Regions from separate parts of the Shewanella sp. SP1S2-4 genome, predicted to be linked through region 1. Evidence: predicted binding sites of a transcription regulator. Region 1 holds the regulator's gene; each other region holds the start of a gene.
The links. Region 1 encodes FliA, which starts transcription of late flagellar genes. Its sites were predicted from a motif close to CTAAAGNTNNNNNNNNNNNNGCCGATA; they were not measured.

Region 1 (2,268 bases):
GTGGTAAAGGTGGCGTTGGCAAAACCAGCGTTTCCATTAATACAGCTGTGGCATTAGCCGAAAAAGGCAAGCGTGTCTTGGTACTTGATGCTGACCTTGGCTTAGCAAACGTCGATGTCATGCTGGGTATTCGTGCCGAGCGTAACCTCTCCCATGTTCTCTCTGGTGATGCAGAGCTTGACGATATTATCGTTCGCGGCCCTAAGGGAATTGGCATAGTGCCAGCCACTTCAGGGACGCAAGGGATGGTGGAATTAAGCCCAGCGCAGCATGCAGGGTTAATTCGCGCTTTCAGTGAGATGCGGACTCAGTTTGATATTCTAGTCGTAGATACTGCTGCTGGGATTTCAGATATGGTGCTCAGTTTCTCACGTGCATCGCAGGATGTGCTGGTCGTTGTTTGTGATGAACCCACATCGATAACTGATGCCTACGCCCTGATAAAAATCCTCAGCCGTGAGCATGGCGTGTTCCGTTTTAAAATAGTTGCCAATATGGTGCGTAGTTTACGCGAAGGTATGGAATTATTTGCTAAACTCAGTAAAGTGACCGACAGATTTTTAGATGTCGCCCTTGAATTAGTTGCAACTATTCCATTTGACGAAAACTTACGTAAATCAGTTCGTAAGCAAAAACTGGTAGTTGAAGCTTATCCTAAATCACCAGCGGCGATTGCGTATCAAGGATTGGCAAATAAAATTCTGAGCTGGCCTGTACCGCAGCAACCTGGTGGGCATTTGGAGTTTTTCGTTGAGCGTTTAGTGCAACGACCAGATTTTCAAGAGGAAAAAACGAGTGAATAAAGCCGCTGCGTATACTTGTTTAGACAATAAATCGTCGATCGTTGAACAGTATGCTCCGTTGGTTAAAAGAATTGCGCATCATTTACTCGCCAGATTACCTGCCTCAGTGCAGCTAGATGATTTACTCCAAGCTGGGATGATGGGTTTATTAGAAGCATCATCCAAGTTTGATGGTGGCAAGGGTGCGAAATTTGAAACCTTCGCCGGCATACGTATACGAGGGGCGATGTTAGATGAAATTCGCCGTGGTGATTGGGTGCCTCGTTCCGTTCATCGTAATAACCGCAAGGTTGCACATGCTATTGATGAGTTAGAGCAAGAACTGGGCCGTGATGCACGCGACACAGAAATTGCAGAAAAACTTGATATGACGCTCGATGAGTACCATCATATTCTTAACGATGTTTCTGTCGGAAAAATCATAGGGATAGAAGACTTAGGCGTATCTCAGGATATACTTACAGTGAGTGATCGGTCCGATGATGACTCATTTGAAGCATTAGCTGAGAACCAATTTCATTCTGCGCTGGTTGAGGCAATTAAATTATTGCCTGAAAGAGATGCATTAGTGTTATCCCTGTACTACGATGAAGCATTGAATTTAAAAGAGATTGGCGCCATTCTTGAGGTCAGTGAATCGCGTGTTAGCCAGATATTAAGTCAGGCAATGTTGCGATTGAAAGCTAAACTCAAGCACTGGACATAAGTATAATTATTAATCGAGCACAGAATGTCAGCTCACCGGAGGAAACCTTGGACAAGAATATGAAGATTCTCATTGTTGACGATTTTTCGACAATGAGGCGTATCATCAAGAACTTGTTGCGAGACTTGGGGTTTAACAATACCCAAGAAGCAGACGATGGCTCAACAGCCCTGCCGATGTTGCAAAAGGGGGATTTTGATTTTGTTGTTACAGATTGGAATATGCCCGGTATGCAAGGCATCGATCTGTTAAAAGCAATTCGCGCAGATGATTCGCTAAAGCATTTACCCGTATTAATGGTGACAGCTGAAGCAAAACGTGAACAGATTATCGCTGCCGCTCAAGCGGGAGTGAATGGATATGTGGTTAAGCCTTTTACCGCTGCAACGCTGAAAGAGAAGCTAGATAAAATATTCGAACGACTCGCTTGAGCAAGGATGAGCTATGAAGTCACAAACATCAGGGCTCATCACGCTCGAACAAGCTCAGCACTTGGTTGAATTATTAAGTGTCGGTGAGCAACGTCAGGCAGATGATTTATTTCGGGAGCTTGCTGCTCCACTGCAACGAGAATTATTTGAAGAGGTAGGGAAATTAACTCGGCAACTTCATAGCGCTTTAATGGATTTTCAAGTTGATAATCGTCTAGCTGAATTAGCCAATACAGAAATTCCCGATGCCAAACAACGTTTAAATTACGTTATTGACATGACTGAACAAGCGGCAAATAAAACCATGGATGCGGTAGAAGAATGTTTA
Region 2 (2,268 bases), 130 kb from region 1:
GCATCCCCCGCTAAAATGGCGGTCGCTTCATCAAAGGCGATATGCACAGTGGGCTGACCACGGCGTAGCTCATCATCATCCATGGCGGGTAAATCATCGTGGATCAATGAATAAGCATGGATACATTCAATGGCTGCGGCGCAGGCATCTAATTTTTCGAGCTCGACCCCAAACATGCGTCCGACACTGTATACGAGGAAAGGTCGAATGCGTTTGCCACCCAATAATGCGCCGTAAGTCATGGCGGCTTTTAATTGGGGAGCGGTATCTTCAAGCGTACTAAAACGCTGTTTTAATTGATTATCAACCCGTTGTTGATATTCTTGAATGGCACTGACTAACACGCTTATTCGCCCTCAACGGCATAGGGGGATAGGGGCGCATTTTCATCTTGTTTCAGTAAAATGGCCACTTTTTGTTGGGCTTGTTCGAGTTTTGCTTGGCTATTTCGAACCAGATTGATGCCACGTTCAAATTGTTTTAACGCGTCATCGAGGGAGATATCGCCTTGTTCTAGATCGGCAACAATGCGCTCAAGTTCGCCAAGGGATTCTTCAAAACTGAGATTTTCGGGTTTCTTCGCCACGTTTATGCTTCCTTTGATTTAGCGGACACAAGGTATATCAGGGCGGCTTAAGGGTCAAATTCAGACTAAAGATATTTGCTCAATAGCACGCTTTGTTACTGAAATTTTTTCAGAAAATATAAATTGTCGCTAAACTTGCTTAGTGTGTGTCCGATAACTGACAATAGTATCATCATTTGTATGGTAATTTTTAACTTGATAGACAAGGCTCGCATGTGTGTCGTTGGGATTATCTTACTCAGTGGAACTGCTGAGTGTTATTGCTTACCTAGGGTGAGTATTATGTCGTTTATTACGAAAAGTGAGGAGCCGTTGTGGATTTAGCAACAGTAATTGGAATTGTGGGTGCCTTTGGTTTCATCTTAGGGGCAATGGCCACCAGCGGCGGTTTAATGATTTTCGTTGATGTACCTTCGATTCTTATTGTTTTCGGTGGGTCCTTCTTCGTAGTGATGATGAAGTTCAATCTTAAACAGTTTTTTAGTGCGGTAAAAATCGCCGCTAAAGCGTTTATTTTTAAGATTGATAAGCCAGAAGATTTGATTGAACAGTCCGTGACTATGGCTGATGCCGCCCGTAAAGGCGGTTTTTTAGCTTTAGAAGAAGCGCAAATTACCAACAGTTTCATGCAAAAAGCCGTCGACATGCTTGTTGATGGTCACGATGGTGAAGTGGTGCGCGCTGCCTTAGAAAAGGATATTGCACTGACTGAAGAGCGGCATCGTACTGGGATCGGCATTTTTAGAGCTTTTGGTGACGTAGGCCCGGCAATGGGCATGATAGGTACGCTGGTGGGTCTTGTGGCCATGCTGTCAAACATGTCAGATCCTAAATCCATTGGCCCCTCGATGGCGGTTGCGTTGTTAACGACTTTATATGGCGCTATGGTCGCTAACATGGTTTGTCTTCCTATCGCGGATAAGTTAACGCTTAGGATGGGCGAAGAAATGCTGAACCGTAACTTGATTATGGATGCGGTATTGGCGATTCAAGACGGACAAAACCCACGGGTGATTGAAGGTTTCTTGAAAAATTATCTGGCTGAGAAAAATCGCAAAATAGATACAACGGACGGAGAGTAGCCCATGGCTAAGGCTAAGTGCAACTGTCCACCGGCCGGAGCACCGATGTGGTTGGCGACCTTTGCTGACTTGATGTCGTTGTTGATGTGTTTCTTCGTGTTGTTATTGTCATTTTCCGAAATGGACGTAATGAAGTTTAAGCAGATCGCGGGCTCAATGAAGTATGCCTTTGGTGTGCAAAATAAGGTGGAAGTCAAAGATATCCCGAAGGGGACGTCAGTGATTGCCTTAGAATTTAGACCAGGACGTCCCGATCCTACGCCGATTGAAATTATCAACCAGCAAACCAATGAAATGACGGAACCTGTATTGGATTACCAAGCGGGTGAAGACGACAGTGCGGGCGGCGTGCAGCAGCAAAGTGGTTCCCAGCGTGGCGGCGAAGCCACTGCAACGGCGCAGGAAGTGGCTGATGCGGTTAAGGCCGAAGCGGCTGCGGCGCAGGATAAGATCAATCAAGAAGTGAAGAAGATGGCGCAGGAGCTCAATAAAGAGATCATCGATGGTGCGATCGAAATTGAGTCATTAGGTCAGCAGATTATTATCCGTATCCGTGAAAAGGGCGCATTTGCCTCTGGTTCGGGTTTCCTTCAACCACGA
Region 3 (2,268 bases), on a different contig from region 1:
GAAGGGCAATTCTTCCCTGTCTTGGGCGAAAAAGTATTGCCTGAAAAACTCACCTTGTTTTTCGAACAGATATCGAAAACGACCAATCACGGGATAGTTATGTCTTACCGCTTGTTTGGTCTGCATTTTATCTGCGATATACATGTAAATAACGGCAAGTACTGCGAAGCCTATAACGATCAAAAATAGTCCTGAAAACAGATCGAGTCCCCACATAAACCAATTGAGTTCACTCATGTTATTTATCCTTATTCTTGTCCGTAACGGGTGGCGATCAAGCTCGCGGGTTGGCCATCATTGAGAGAGAGCAAAAACAGCTGGCTGTAGTCCTCTTCGCCGATTGCTTGGACCTCTGGTCCACCCAGGGCTTTTATGATTAATGGCACTGTGTTTGAATGACCAGCGATGAGCGTATTGCCTCGTACCGCATGCACTTGTTCGACAATCAGCTGAATATGTTCTTCGATAGGTTTGGCTGCCTCGACTATCGTCACGGGCAAATGGCGAGCCTCGGCGATAGGCGCGAGTGTTTGCTGGGTTCGCAGGTATTGAGTCGCGATGAGTTGCGACAATGGCGTGCGGTTCAAGGCGGTGATCAGTGACGTTGCGCGCATTTCCCCCTTGGGCGATAACTGTGGGTCATTGGCTGGCGTGTCGGCTTTTTCGGCATGTCTGACTAAAATAATCAGCCTGTTTTCAGCATGGGCTTGGCTAATCGGGGCGAGGCTGAGGCAAGTTAAGATAATAAGACCGGTGAGCAAACTAAGGCGTTTGATATTGATGCTCGTATAGTGCTCAATAGTGCACTTAAGCATTTGTGTAAACACGTGAAAGCGGAAATGACTCAAATTGCGGCCTGCTGCCATGGTGTAACATCCTTTTCTATTGGCTTATCTCTAAGCTCGACGATAGTAATGATCTGCATGCGGGTGGATGGCGCTTTATGCACTTTATACAGAATAAACCCACTCAATTTATGCGGGCCTTATCATGACCTTGTGGTCACGATGGTACTTCAATTCTAAAAATTACTAAAGCTGGTCAAATTTTGGTCGATAATAAAGTCGACCCGAATTGAATGGATAGTCATCATGGAAATCAATAAACCCTCTCAAGTGCAAAGTACCCCTTTGCCGCAGAAAAAATATGCTGAAAATACGGCGCCTAAGGGTACCGAAGTGAGTGATTCGAAGGACGCGAAAACCACCGAAGTGACCTCGAAACAAACCGCGCAGCAAACGAGTAAGCAGCTGATGAATCAAGCGATTTTATCGGCACAGCAAGATGTGAATATCAAGTCAGGCGATCAGTCTATGATCTTGCTTTATCGCGCTGCGATAGAGTCGATTAATAAAGAGTTAGCGCCTACTATGGGCGAGAACGCGATTCAAACTGCTTACGATAATGGCGTAGATACATCGCCAGAAGCGACTGCAGATCGTATCGTGAGTTTTGCGACGCAGTTTTTTAGCATTCACCAGCAACAAAATTCGGGTATGAGCTTAGATGAGCAACTCGATAGCTTTATGGGAATTATTGGTGGTGCAATTGATAACGGCTTTAAAGAAGCGAAAGACATTCTGTCTGGCCTTAGAGTCTTGCAGGGGGATATTGCCGATGGTGTCGATAAAACCTATGGTTTAGTGCAAGAGGGACTACAGGCCTTTAGAGATAGTTTTAATAAGAAGACAGATGAGACACAATCGAGTGCCAGTTAACGCTCTGTTGTTTTCGGTTCTATCGCCATAAGCCCCTTATCATAAGGGGTTTTTGTTATGCGGAAAAAAGTCTATGCTGGAAGCCTATTTAACGTTTCGCTTGAGGGTACGCTATGTGGACTAGGGGACAAGTTATAGAACGTATTGATTGGAGCGATAAGTTATTTTCATTGCGCATCGCCGCCGAGTTAGCCCCATTTATTCCTGGCCAGTTTATCAAGTTAAGTCAAATGCAAGATGATAAGCGTGTTGCCAGAGCATACTCCTTAGTCAATTCTCCCGATAAACCCTATGCCGAAGTGCTCGCAGTCGCGGTAGAGGACGGCCTGTTATCGCCGCAATTGCAAAACCTTGGCATAGGCGATGAAATTGAAATTACCTCAACCGCGACTGGTTTTATGACCTTAGTGGAAATTCCTAAGGGTGGACTTCAAGGCAAGCACTTATGGTTTTTGGCTACAGGTACAGCGGTAGGGCCATTTTTGTCTATGCTCGACACCCATGAACCTTGGGAGCGTTTCGAAAAAGTCGTACTTGTGTATGGCGTGCG

Region 2: a site for FliA is predicted at 716-742, ahead of pomA (flagellar motor protein PomA). Genes of this name have one in related genera too.
Region 3: a site for FliA is predicted at 1,032-1,058, ahead of Q4Q52_RS03360 (DUF5610 domain-containing protein). Genes of this name have one in related genera too.

The regions. Positions count from the first base shown of each region.
Region 1 is NZ_JAUOET010000004.1:9,033-11,300, reverse strand. Features, by position in the region: gene Q4Q52_RS06085 (MinD/ParA family protein) at 1-803, shown strand, start outside; gene Q4Q52_RS06080 (RNA polymerase sigma factor FliA) at 796-1,509, shown strand; gene cheY (chemotaxis response regulator CheY) at 1,557-1,940, shown strand; gene Q4Q52_RS06070 (protein phosphatase CheZ) at 1,954-2,268, shown strand, end outside.
Region 2 is NZ_JAUOET010000004.1:141,016-143,283, reverse strand. Features, by position in the region: gene ispA ((2E,6E)-farnesyl diphosphate synthase) at 1-344, opposite strand, end outside; gene xseB (exodeoxyribonuclease VII small subunit) at 347-586, opposite strand; gene pomA (flagellar motor protein PomA) at 901-1,668, shown strand; gene Q4Q52_RS06645 (flagellar motor protein MotB) at 1,672-2,268, shown strand, end outside.
Region 3 is NZ_JAUOET010000002.1:262,556-264,823, forward strand. Features, by position in the region: gene Q4Q52_RS03350 (FMN-binding glutamate synthase family protein) at 1-237, opposite strand, end outside; gene Q4Q52_RS03355 (histidine phosphatase family protein) at 249-866, opposite strand; gene Q4Q52_RS03360 (DUF5610 domain-containing protein) at 1,092-1,718, shown strand; gene Q4Q52_RS03365 (ferredoxin--NADP reductase) at 1,832-2,268, shown strand, end outside.